DNA from 4 places in the Mesorhizobium sp. M6A.T.Cr.TU.016.01.1.1 genome. Region 4 is predicted to be linked to each of the others. Evidence: predicted binding sites of a transcription regulator. Region 4 holds the regulator's gene; each other region holds the start of a gene.
The links. Region 4 encodes LexA, which represses DNA repair genes until DNA is damaged. Its sites were predicted from a motif close to TGTTCNNNNTGTGTTCNG; they were not measured.
Positions count from the first base shown of each region.

Region 1 (3,274 bases), 850 kb from region 4:
TAGGTCTGACCCGGTGCCAGTGGCGTCGTCTGGTCCGGATTGCCCGAATCCCAGTTCCAAATCAGGGCGCCGGTGTCGACGTCGAAGGCACGGATGACGCCGGACGGCTCCTGCGTTGAATAATTGTCGTTGACCGCGCCGCCGACGATGATCTTGTTGGCGACGATCAGCGGCGCCGACGTCGAATAATAATAGCCCGGCTTCGGATATGGCATGTTGGCGAGCAGGTTCAACGTGCCGCCTTCGGCAAATGTGGGACAGACCTGGCCATTCGCGGCGTCGAGCGCGATCAGCCGGGCGTCGGATGTCGGCAGATAGACGCGTGCTGCACAGGGCTGGCCGGCGGCGATTTTGGCATCGGCATAATAGGACACGCCGCGGCACGTCTGGTGCTGGCGGTCCTTGTCCAGCTTGACCTGGGGATCGAAGCGCCATTTCTCCTTGCCGCTCGCGGCATCTATGGCAATGGCGAAATTGTGCGGTGTGCAAATGTAGAGCGTGTCGACGACCTTCAGCGGCGTCACCTGATAGGTTGTCTCAGTGACGTCGTCGGGCCCTTTCACGTCACCGGTGCGATAGGTCCAGGCCGGCTGCAAATTGGCAACGTTTTCGACGGTGATCTGGTCGAGAGGCGAATAGCGCTGGCCATACTGGGTGCGGCCGTAAAAATGCCATTCGCCGGCTGGCACGTTGCCGCCGAGGTCGGCCGTTGGCGTCACCTCATCGGTATTGAGTTCGCCGGCGATATCCTTTGGATCGGTTGTCATCGAATAGCCGGCGACGGCAAGCGACGCCAGCACCGCGAGGATCAGCGGCGCGCGTCCATCGGGACCGGTGAGCCCGCGCCGCGCCCACGGCGTCAATAGCCACAACGCGATAAGCACGATGATGCCGCCGCGCGGACCGAGTTCCCACCAGTCGAAGCCGATTTCCCAGACCGCCCAGCAGAGCGTGCCGATGACGATCGCCGCGTACAGCCACAGCGCCATGGATTTGCGCCTGTAGAGCAGCCAGCCAGCGACGAGGAAGGCGATGCCAGCAATGATGTAGTACCAACTGCCGCCCAGCGAAGCTAACCAGATGCCGCCGCCACCAAGCGCCAGGCCGATGAGGAAAAGGATGAGGGAGGTAACGACGACAGCCAAGACGATGCTCCTTCGACTGGTGCGCGCTTCGCAACGCGTCAATGGGCAACCCGGCATTGCGTTCCTGCCCCGAGCACAACTTTCTCCGGCCCGCCGTGGCTGTCAAGCAAGCTCCGCGTTTTAGGCGTGGACCCACAGCAAGCTCGACGTTTTGGGTCGCGGACCCATCCAGATTGTGGACTGGACTGAGAACAAAACGGAGACACTTCTGGCCTTTCGCTGCCGAATCACTACATTCGGGGGAGATGTCCGGCTTTTCGGAAGATATGCCTTTTTTTGACGAACCGAACGCGCGGCCCGTGGCCCCGTCGGGCATTGCTGCGCGCGCCATGGCTGCCCGCAGCGGCCACAACAATGCGCCCGATTATCTGAACGGGCTCAACCCCGAGCAGCGGCTGGCGGTGGAAACCACCGAAGGCCCGGTTCTGGTGCTGGCCGGCGCCGGCACCGGCAAAACGCGCGTCTTGACCACCCGCATCGCCCACATCCTCGCCACCGGCAAGGCCTTCCCGTCGCAGATCCTCGCCGTCACCTTCACCAACAAAGCTGCGCGCGAGATGAAGCAGCGCATCGGCCTCTTGATCGGCGAAGGCAATGTCGAGGGCATGCCGTGGCTCGGCACCTTCCACTCGATTGGCGTGAAGCTGCTTCGCAGACACGCCGAGCTTGCCGGGCTCAAATCCGACTTCACCATCCTCGACACCGACGATGTCGTGCGCCTGATCAAGCAGCTCATCCAGGCCGAAGGCCTGGACGACAAGCGCTGGCCGGCCAAGCAGTTCGCCCAGATGATCGACGGCTGGAAAAACAAGGGGCTTGGCCCCGCCGACATTCCCGAGGGCGACGCCCGCGCCTTCGCCAACGGCAAGGGCCGAGAGCTCTACAAGGCCTATCAGGAGCGGCTGAAGACGCTGAATGCCTGCGACTTCGGCGACCTCCTCTGCCACCCCATCCGCATCTTCCGCGCCAATCCGGACGTGCTGAAGGAATACCACAAGCGTTTTCGCTACATCCTCGTCGACGAGTATCAGGACACCAACACCGCGCAATATATGTGGCTGCGCCTGCTGGCGCAGCGGCCGGGCGGGCCGCAACCACCACGAAGTGGCTCTCCGGGTGGTCGCGTTCCAAGTCTTTCCGGAGTTACGGATAGAACGGAGGCGGGTAGCTATAGACCGGCAACTACGAAGGACGAATCGGGAATTCCGGCCGAAGGCCGCAAGGACGACCGTCCGTCCGAGCCGTTGCGAGGCCCCCGCGGAGGGCCCGTGCCGGCAGGCGCGGAACAGCCCGTGAGCGATAACAAAGTTAATATCTGCTGCGTCGGCGACGACGATCAATCCATCTACGGCTGGCGCGGGGCCGAGGTCGACAACATCCTGCGCTTCGACAAGGATTTCCCCGGCGCCACGATCATCCGGCTGGAGCGCAACTATCGCTCCACCGCGCACATCCTCGGCACCGCCTCCCACCTCATCGCCCACAATGAAGGCCGCTTCGGCAAGACGCTGTTCACCGAAAAAGTCGCAGAGGACGATGAGAAAGTGCACGTCCATGCCGCCTGGGATTCCGAGGAGGAGGCCCGCGCCGTCGGCGAAACCATCGAAGCCTACCAGCGGCAGAAGCACAATCTCAACGACATGGCGATCCTGGTGCGCGCGTCCTTCCAGATGCGCGAGTTCGAGGATCGTTTCGTCACGCTCGGCCTCAACTACCGCGTCATCGGCGGCCCGCGCTTCTACGAGCGCCTCGAAATCCGCGATGCGCTGGCCTTCTTCCGCGTCGTCGCCCAAGGCGCCGACGACCTCGCCTTCGAACGCATCGTCAACGTGCCGAAGCGCGGGTTGGGCGAAGCCACCATCCGCCAGATCCACGATACCGCCAGGGCGCTGCGCATCCCGATGCTGGAGGCCGCCGCCAAGCTCGCCGAAAGCGACGAGTTGAAGCCGAAGCCGCGCGCCGCACTGCGCGAGGTATCAGCCAATTTCGAGCGCTGGCAGAAGACGCTGGAAACCACGCCGCACACCGAACTGGCCGAGACCATACTGGAGGAGAGCGGCTACACCGACATGTGGAAGAACGACCGCTCGGTGGAAGCTCCCGGCCGGCTGGAAAACCTGAAAGAACTG
Region 1 covers NZ_CP034452.1:4,841,262-4,844,535, reverse strand. Annotated here, with positions in the region: gene EJ075_RS23410 (glucose/quinate/shikimate family membrane-bound PQQ-dependent dehydrogenase) at 1-1,145, opposite strand, end outside; gene EJ075_RS23405 (UvrD-helicase domain-containing protein) at 1,391-3,274, shown strand, end outside.
Region 1: the regulator LexA is predicted to act here: its motif matches at 1,333-1,350, upstream of EJ075_RS23405 (UvrD-helicase domain-containing protein).

Region 2 (3,274 bases), 3.1 Mb from region 4:
TTGGCATATGAATTTTCATGACCGAGAATCAGCCGAAGAAACCCAGCAAGTCGGACCGCACGCGCGCCCAAATCCTTAAGGCCGCGAGGCTTCTGTTCGCCGAGCACGGCTACGACGGCGCCTCCATCCGCGACGTCGCCGCGCATGCCTCGATCGATCCGGCCATGGTGATCCGCTATTTCCGCAGCAAGGACGAGTTGTTCGCTAGGGCGGCGGTAATCGACTTGCAATTGCCGGCACTGCGGGTGCTCGACCGAAACGCCGTCGGCGAAACGTTGATCAGGCGTTTTCTCGAAATCTGGGAGAGCCCGGCCAGCGGTCCTGGCATGGCCATTCTGCTGCGTTCGGCGACGTCGAACGAATTCGCTGCCGAAAAGTTGCGCGACGTATTTGGCAACCAGGTGAGGCCGGTGGTCGCGGCGGTCGCCGACCCCGCCGACCCCGCCGACGCCGGCCGACGGGCGGGGCTCGTTTCGAGCCAGTTGCTGGGTTTGGCGATGTGCCGATACCTGCTGCGGCTTCCGCCCGTCGTCGCCCTGTCCCACGACGAGATCATCCAGAACATCGGCCCTACTTTGCAGCGCTATGTCGTGGGAGAGGACGTATCTTGAACCTGCCGCTCAGCGGGTGGCCGAGTCTGGTCCTGCAACGACTGCTGCCGACCGATTGCGGGAGGCCGATTTGTGCCGAAGCGGCACGCAAAGGTTAACGGCGGTCGCGCAGCCCTGTGCAAAACCCTGTTCCCGCCTGTGGATTCTCGGTGGAAAACCTGTTCACGACACAACATGTTGGGGTGAACAAACGGGGAAACTTCCGCCAGCGCTGATTCGTCGCCGTTTCGTTCCGGCTTTGACCGGAAGGTTAACGACAAAGGCTGAAAACACCCCTCGAACCGTTAAGGCGCGTTAGGAAAGATCAATAATTTCATAATGTTGGGTGACGCCTGCCGGCCTGCGCCGATCGTTCACCGGCAAATGTTAACGACGACGTCCGCCCTGCATGAATCGGGCCAGTTCAGCGATTCAGCATGTGGTGAGACTCGCCGGCAAAAAACCCAGATATAGCCGTGAACAAAACCTGAATCAGCAAGAGTCAGCGATTCGTAGCTGATTCGTTCCAGACTCGTTCCAACTGTTAAATCAGGACCGGTTGACAACACCAGACGGGAGCCTTCGAGCTGCCGTTGGAACATTCCGCTTTCGCTTCGCGCCCGAAATCCCTATGTGTCGCTTGTCACACGCGCCACCATGGGGCGCGCTCCCGACAACGCGAGGCAGAGAGCCTTATTTCCAGGTCGATGAACATCCAGTCGAAACACACTGAGCCGCTGATCCTGTCGGGCCGCGACGTGACTGCCGTGCTCGGGCCGACCAATACCGGTAAGACCCATCTCGCCATCGAGCGCATGGTGGCGCATGAAAGCGGCATTATCGGCCTGCCGCTCAGGCTGCTCGCCCGCGAGGTTTATACACGCGTCTGCGAGAAGGTCGGCGCTCACAAGGTGGCGCTCATCACCGGCGAGGAGAAGATCCAGCCCGACGGCGCCAGATATTCGGTCTGCACGGTGGAAGCTATGCCGCGCCAGACCGACGCCGCCTTCGTCGCCATCGACGAGGTGCAGCTGGCCGGCGATCTCGAGCGCGGCCACATCTTCACCGACCGCATCCTGCATCTGCGCGGCCGCCAGGAGACGCTGCTGCTGGGCGCGGCCACCATGCACGGCATCCTCCAGCGTCTGCTGAAGGGCGTGTCGGTGGTGACTCGGCCACGGCTGTCGCATCTCGCCTATGCCGGCTCGAAGAAGCTGACCCGCCTGCCGCGGCGCACGGCGATCGTCGCCTTTTCCGCCGACGAGGTCTATGCCATCGCCGAACTGATCCGCCGCCAGCAGGGCGGTGCGGCCGTCGTGCTCGGCGCGCTATCGCCGCGCACTCGCAACGCGCAGGTGGCGCTGTTCCAGTCAGGTGATGTCGATTACCTGATCGCCACCGATGCGATCGGCATGGGCCTAAACCTCGATCTCGATCATGTCGCCTTCGCCCAGAACCGTAAATTCGATGGCTACCAGTATCGCAACCTGACGGCGGCCGAGCTCGGCCAGATCGCCGGCCGCGCTGGCCGGCACTTGCGCGACGGCACCTTCGGCGTCACCGGCCAGGTCGATCCGCTCGACGAAGATCTGGTCAAGAAGATCGAAGGGCATGAGTTCGACCCGGTGAAGGTGCTGCAATGGCGCACCGCGCATTTCGATTTCGCCAGCCTCGATGCGCTGAAGCGCTCCATCGAGACCAACGCACCGGTCGAAGGCCTGACCCGTGCGCTGCCGGCAGTGGATGCACAGGCGCTCGAGCATTTGTCCCGCGACGAGGACATCCGGGCGCTTGCCACCGACGCCAGGCGCGTGGCGCTGCTGTGGGAGGCCTGTGCCCTCCCCGACTACAGGAAGATCGCGCCGGCCCAGCATGCCGACCTGATCGCCTCGATCTACACGGACCTTGCCAGGCATGGCCATGTCGACGAGAATTACATGGCAGAGCAGGTCCGCCGTGCCGACACCACCGAGGGCGACATCGACACGCTGTCGCACCGGATTGCCCAGATCCGCACCTGGACTTTCGTCTCCAACCGGCCCGGCTGGCTGGCCGATCAGGCACACTGGCAGGAAAAGACGCGCGAAATCGAAGACAGATTGTCGGATGCGCTGCATGAGCGGTTGACGAAACGCTTCGTAGACCGCAGGACTTCCGTCCTCATGCGGCGCCTTAGAGAAAATACCATGCCTGAAGCCGAAATTAGCCCAACCGGAACCGTCCTCGTCGAAGGCCACCATGTCGGCGAGCTGCAGGGGTTCCGCTTCACCGCCGACCAGAGCGCCGGCGGCGAAGACGCCAAGGCGGTGCGCACGGCAGCCCAGAAAGCGCTTGCAGCCGAGTTCGAGGCGCGGGCCGAGCGCTTCGGCGCCTCGGCCAACGGCGACATCGCGCTCGGCTCCGACGGCACGCTGCGCTGGATCGGCGCGCCGATCGGCACGCTGGTCGCAGGCGACGAGCCGTTGAAGCCGCGCCTTGTGCTGCTTGCCGACGAGCAGCTCACCGGTCCAGCCCGCGACAAGGTCGCGGCGCGCGCCGAGCGCTTCGTCAATTTTCAGATCGAGTCCTTGCTGAAGCCGCTGGTCGACCTCAAAAACGCCGAGCAGATCACCGGCATCGGCCGCGGCATCGCCTTCCAGCTCGTCGAGCATTTCGGCCTCATCAACCGCCGCGACATCGCCGAG
Region 2 covers NZ_CP034452.1:2,643,533-2,646,806, reverse strand. Annotated here, with positions in the region: gene EJ075_RS12650 (TetR family transcriptional regulator) at 18-611, shown strand; gene EJ075_RS12645 (helicase-related protein) at 1,298-3,274, shown strand, end outside.
Region 2: the regulator LexA is predicted to act here: its motif matches at 1,113-1,130, upstream of EJ075_RS12645 (helicase-related protein).

Region 3 (3,274 bases), 3.3 Mb from region 4:
AGCAGCGGCTCGCGCAACGGCCGCGACGTGCCGACGGCGATGCGGCTGACGGCGCCGTCGACGCGGAAGAGCAGCAGCGCCAGCCTTCTTGCGCCCTCACCGCGGCGCTCGAGATCCACCTTCAGAGTCGTCGCTAGCATTTTCACCAGCCGCTCTATTTCGTCGGTCAGCATGATGGGCTCCGAGAGGTGGCGTTCGACCGAAAGCGGCGCGACCGGCAGGCGCGGCGACACCGCCTCGTCGAGGCGGCCGAGCGCCTGGTCGAGACGCAAAAGCAGGGATACGCCGAAGCGGCGGGCGAGCGGCGCGCGGGGGGCTGCCATGACGGCGCCCGCCGTGCGCAGACCGACGCTTTCCAGGCTGGCGCGGATATCAGGCTCGATGCGCAGCGCCGCCAGTGGCAAGGGTGCGAGAAGCGCTTCCTCCTCGCCACCGGGGACGATGCGGTCACTGGCAAACCGCGCTGCCGCCCAGGCAGCACCTGGTGTGGCGGCAAGGCCGGCGCGGACATCGAAGCCTTGATGGAAAAAGCGCGACAGGATGTCGTCCAGCATCGAGCGTTCGCCGCCGAAAAGATGGGTGCAGCCGGTGACGTCGAGGAACAGGCCATCGGCTGCGTCGAGCGCCACCAGCGGGGTGTAGCGGTCGCACCAGTCGGCAAGGCTTTCGAGCAGGCGGCGGTCGGCCTCGGGATCGGCTTCCACGACGTCGACCGACGGATGCATGGCGCGCGCGTCGGCTATGCCCATGCCGCGCTTCAGATGAAGCGCCTCAGCCCGCTCGTCGAGGGCGGCGATGCGCTGCGCGTTCGCTTGGCGATGGCTGATCACCAGCGGCAGGTGATCCGACGGCCGGGAACGCCAGGACCGCCCCAGACGCTGCCGCAGGACCCTTTCCGCGGCGAGATGCGGGAACCACAGGGACAGAATTCGCTGCCCTTCTTTCCTCGCCCCTTCTTTCTTCGAAACTGTGTTCATCGGGGTTCCACTCCAGTGTGAATTGTCCTGGCAAGGCCGTGCGGCTCTTGCCGATGCTGACGGTGAAGGCGGGACGGCCGATCGAGCCGGCAAGTGGCCCGGCGATCGTTTCGCGGGATGCCGACGGCGCCGCCGACAGGATGAGGCGAACGGGTGCCGCCGTAGGCTCTGCCTCGCCGGCCTGGCGCAGCAGGAAGACCGGCCGGCCGGCATTCTGCGCCCGGGCGTGCAGCCGCCGCGTCGCGGTAAGATCCAGCCGCTGCGGGCTGCCGCGGATTTCGAGGATGACGGCGGCGAGCGCCGTCATCCGGGCGGCCTCCTCGGCGATCCACAGCGCATCGAGGAGCCTTGGCGCCTCGGAAAACAGCAATTGCTCCGGCTCGATGCCGAAAACGGCGTGAAGCCCTCTGGCATAGGGAAAGCCGGCTTCCCGGAAGATTTCCGCGGTGCCGATCCACAGGACCGGCAGTCGCGGCCCCTGTTTGAGGATCAGGCTGACGAGCGACAGGGCGAAGCCGGCGACGGCCCCGGCATCACGGGTCGCGGCGCCATGGATCTCGCTCAGCGCCGCCTTCGGCAGGCCACCGCTGAGCGCGGTATCGAGACCCTCGGCGCCGGTGCGCAGAAACGCATCGGGCGGCGCCACGGCGAGGCCGCGGCGGACGATTGTTAGACCCTGGGGTATGACATCCGCTGTTGGATTCTGGGGGGTGACATCCGCATCGACGGGGGTTGCGCCAGCCGGCGCCTCCAGGCGCTCGGGCAGCGTTCCCTCGATCTTCGCGATCTGGCGGCGCAGGGCAAAAACAGTCTCCCGCGCCACGGCGCTTGTCGCCATGACGGTCAGCTTCCACTCACAATTGTTCCTGTTATGTTCTTATAGATTCCAGAGGGCATCCGAAGAGTCAAGCGGAGTCATGGGGAATTTATTCCTGTCCGCGTGTGGACGGCAACCCGGCCATTTGCCGATTTCGGCTCGAAAGCCTATATGCCGGGATCAGAAGGACAAAGCATGGCCCGCATCTACAAGACCCGTGTCTGGCACGACCAGCTTTCGCCATCGATGGAGGAAATGGAGTTCCTGGCGCTGGAGGCTTACGCCCATCTGCCGGAGGAATTTCGCAAGCTGACCGGCGAGATCGTCATCCAGATCGCCGAATTCCCGACCGACGAGATCATGGACGATCTGTCGCTGGAAACGCCGTTCGACCTGCTCGGCCTGTTCGAGGGGCGCGGAGTCGCCGAGCGCTGGAATCCGCAGACCGGCGAGGGGCCGAACCGCGTCACGCTCTACCGCCGCGCCATCCTCGACTACTGGGCCGAGAACGAAGAGACGCTGGGCGATATCGTCACCCATGTGCTGATCCACGAGATCGGCCACCATTTCGGCCTGTCAGACGATGATATGGAGCGGATCGAAGAGGCAGCGGAGTAACGGCCCTACGCTTCGTCGCCGCTATCCTGCTCCGGTTCGGCGTCATTTGCGCCGGCGCGCATCACTGTGAGAGATAGATCTTCGCCGACTGGCCGGCGATGCCGCTGAGTTTCCAGTTGGCGGAGTTGATGATCATGGTGTTCACGACCATCGAGATCTTGCTGGAGGTGATGTTCGTGGTCGAGTTGTAGGTGACGTCCCGGTTGGGCAGATAGATGATCCCAATCAGAGACTCGCCGTTCGAGCCGTTGAACACATACTGGCGCTTGTTGGCGTTGTTGGCGGGATCGCTCGTCTTTTCTAACATCAGGATATCCTTGTAGGCACCGCTGCTCGGGGCCGAGGCCGTGATTGTGAGGGCGCCGTTGGCCTGGATCATGCTGTCGGTATCCGGGAAGTAGAAGGTGACGCCTTCGGCGATGACCTTGGCGCCGGAATTGATGATCATCGGTCCCTTGATGATATGAAGGCCCGGATTGAACGTGATGGTAGGGCTGCCATTGAAGTTCACCCAGCAGTGCAGTCCCGGGTTCAAGGTCTGCGTCTGTCCGTCACGCGCGCCGGATGTGGTGCAGGCCGAGGGAACGGCGGGCTCAGGAATGGCGCCGGCATAGGGATCCGCCGTGACGGCGCATGCCGTCTCCAGCTTGGACAGCGTACCGCCGTTCTTGATGTATTTCGTGCCCTTCACGCAGAGCTTGCTGATGTTCATGGTGACGCCGGCATTCATGATGAAGGCCGGGTCCCTGGTAGAATGAACGTCGATCACGCAGGACTCGGCATCCACGTTGGCGCCACTATTGAGCAGCAGCGCCTGCGGGTTATTCGCAAGGACGATGATGCAAGGGACGGCCGACGTGGC
Region 3 covers NZ_CP034452.1:2,208,834-2,212,107, forward strand. Annotated here, with positions in the region: gene EJ075_RS10390 (DUF6504 family protein) at 1-830, opposite strand, end outside; gene EJ075_RS33510 (hypothetical protein) at 772-1,815, opposite strand; gene EJ075_RS10400 (metallopeptidase family protein) at 1,990-2,412, shown strand; gene EJ075_RS10405 (pilus assembly protein TadG-related protein) at 2,474-3,274, opposite strand, start outside.
Region 3: the regulator LexA is predicted to act here: its motif matches at 1,839-1,856, upstream of EJ075_RS10400 (metallopeptidase family protein).

Region 4 (3,274 bases):
GACGCGCTCGAGCGCCTGCTTGAAGATGCTGCGCCCTTGCAAGCTGAAAGCCTCACCCTGATGGACGCCGCCGACCGGATACTGGCGGACCCGCTCACGGCGCTCCGCACCCAGCCGCCCTTCAACGCGTCCGCCATGGACGGCTATGCCGTGCGGGCCGAGGATGTCGCCTCCGCGCCGGCAACACTTGCGGTGATCGGCATGGCGCCGGCCGGACGCGGCTTTGCCGGAACAGTCGGCCCGGCGCAGGCCGTGCGCATCTTCACCGGCGCGCCGCTTCCCGCAGGCGCTGACACCATCGTCATCCAGGAGAATGTCCGCGACCTCGGCGGCGGCAGCATCGAAGTGACCGCGTCGACGGTTGAAGGCCGCAACATCCGCCGCCTCGGGCTCGATTTCTCGAAGGGCGACGTTCTGCTGGAGAAAGGCCGCCTGCTTGATCCGGCGGCGTTGTCGCTGGCGGCGTCGGCCAACCATCCGCAGGTCAGCGTGGTGAAACGGCCGCTGGTCGCCATCATCGCCACCGGCGACGAATTGCTGCCGCCAGGCAGCGACCTTGGCCCGGACCAGATCATCTCGTCCAACGCCTATGGCGTCGCTGCCGCGGCCCGCTCGGTCGGCGCCAGCGCGCTCGACCTCGGCATCGCCCCCGACCGCAAAGAGGCGATTGCCGCGCTGGTGAAAAAGGCGGTTAACGCAGGGGCTGACGTCATCGTCACGCTGGGCGGCGCCTCGGTCGGCGACCACGACCTCGTCCACGACGTGCTGACCGGCGAAGGCATGACGCTCGATTTCTGGAAGATCGCCATGCGGCCCGGCAAGCCGCTGATGTTCGGTCGGCTGGGCGACATCCGCTGCATCGGCCTGCCCGGCAATCCGGTGGCGAGCCTAGTCTGCACGCAGCTCTTCCTGAAGCCGCTGCTTGCGCGGCTTGGCGGACGCGCCTACCGGCAGGACATGCGTCAGGCGCGGCTCGGTGCCGCCATGGCGGCCAACGATATCAGGCAGGACTATGTACGCGCCGTGGTGAAGGAAGACGCGGGCACGCTCAAGGCGACGCCGTTCGGCATCCAGGATTCCTCGATGCTCAGAATGCTGGCCGACGCCAACGGGCTGATCGTGCGCGAGCCATTCGCTCCCCCCGCCGCGACAGGTGCCGCCTGCACCGTGCTGATGCTACGCTGAACAAAACGTCAACACATTCATTAAACTTTAAACAGTTGCGGAACACAACTGGAACAGATAGTGTTTGTTCTGGGTTTGTTTTTCTGATTCTGTTGGGGGTCGCGATGCTGACACGCAAACAACATGAGCTGCTGATGTTCATCCACGAGCGGCTGAAGGAAAGCGGCATTCCGCCCTCGTTTGACGAGATGAAGGAAGCGCTCGATCTCGCGTCCAAATCGGGAATCCATCGGCTGATCACGGCGCTGGAGGAGCGCGGCTTCATTCGCCGGCTGCCCAACCGCGCCCGCGCGCTGGAAGTGCTGCGCTTGCCCGATTCGATCGCGCCCGGCCTCAATGCGGCGCGCAAATTCTCGCCGAGCGTCATTCAGGGCAGCCTTGGGCAGGGCAGCCTCGGCCGACAGATCAAGCCGGCGCCGTCACGCATGCCTGCGGCCGGCAATGACGACGACGTCGTTGCCACCGTCTCCATTCCGGTGATGGGCCGCATCGCTGCCGGTGTGCCGATCGATGCCATCCAGCACCAGACGCATTCGATCTCGGTGCCACCGGACATGATCACAGGCGGCGCGCACTACGCGCTGGAGGTCAAGGGTGATTCGATGATCGAGGCCGGCATCTTCGACGGCGACACGGTCATCATTCGCAACGCCGACACCGCCCAGCCTGGCGAGATCATTGTCGCCCTGGTCGACGAGGAGGAAGCGACGCTGAAGCGGTTCCGCCGCAAAGGCGCCTCGATCGCCCTGGAAGCCGCCAACCCGGCCTATGAGACGCGCATCTTCGGGCCGGACCGGGTCAAGGTGCAAGGCAAGCTCGTCGGATTGATCCGACGTTACTGAACGGCAGCTTTCTTGGGTTTCTCAGGCTTACGGTATGGCGGCAGGCCCCTAGCCTCGCGAGAAAATCTCCGCTGCTCATGCCAAGGCCTATATGGCTGTTTGACGGCAAAACGGATTTCTGCGCGCGTCGTCGCCGATAGCGGATCGAAAAAGACGGCGGCACTGCCCATGCGAGCGAGCTGCCGTTTGGTCACGACGAGGACCAGCGGGTTGCGGCAGGGATTATAATAGGCCGTGGCATCGTCGATGACGATCAAGTCCGCAAAGGCACAGGCTGGCCGCGCGATTTTGCGGTCGTCGGCGAGCGCGATGATCGCGCCGGACGGATGCCGGGCGAGGCACAGGCCGGCAGTGCAATAGAAAGGCGCTCCCGGCGGCAGGTCGGCCGGGTCGGCGATGTCGAACCGCACGTCTCCTTTTTCGAACGTCTCCGGCTCGACAATGGTCGCTGAAGTCAGCGCATGTTTCCAGTTGTCGGTGGTGAATTCGTTCGAGCGCACCCGGTTGACGGCAAGTTCGCCGCCGCCGATCGGCAGCGCCACCAGATGCGCATCCTCCGAGATCAGCACGTCGGGGGTTCGCGTCTCGGAAATCGTCAGCAGGCCGGCAAGCGCAAAGGGAAGTGCCGCAAGCCGCAACCATGTCGTCGCCATCGTGGCGATGACCAGGGCGACCGTCACCAGCAGAACCGACTGCAACGAAATCAGCCCGACTGCATCGACCGGCGAACGTTCGGAGATCCATCCCGATATTGCAATCATGGCCGTCAGCCCCTTGCCCATCATGTAGAGGAAAGGTCCGTCGAAGCCGAAAGGCATTGCCAAGGCGCTGACGACCGCCAGGAACATGACGACCGTGACGATCGGCATGACGGCCAGATTGGCAAACAGACTGAGCGGCGAGACGCGCTGGAAGTGCCAGATGGCGAAGAGCGCGGTGGCGCTGCCGGCAATGATGGAGGTCATGGCGATGGTGCCTGTTCCAGCGACGAGCTTCCGCGTGACGAAAGCGGCCGGTGACCGTCGTTGTGGCGGCGCCGTGGCCTTGTCGGCACGATAGTCGGACCAGCCGGCATAGGCGCCCACGAGAGCCGCGGTCGCGGCGAAGGACATCTGGAAGCTTGGGCCGACCACCTCGTGCGGCGACACGACGATGACGGCGATGGCTGAAATCGTAAGATTGCGCATGGTGAGCGCAGCCCGGTCGAACAGCACGGCGACAAGCATTACCGCCAGCATGATGAAGCT
Region 4 covers NZ_CP034452.1:5,694,451-5,697,724, reverse strand. Annotated here, with positions in the region: gene glp (gephyrin-like molybdotransferase Glp) at 1-1,185, shown strand, start outside; gene lexA (transcriptional repressor LexA) at 1,290-2,027, shown strand; gene EJ075_RS27535 (ComEC/Rec2 family competence protein) at 2,021-3,274, opposite strand, start outside.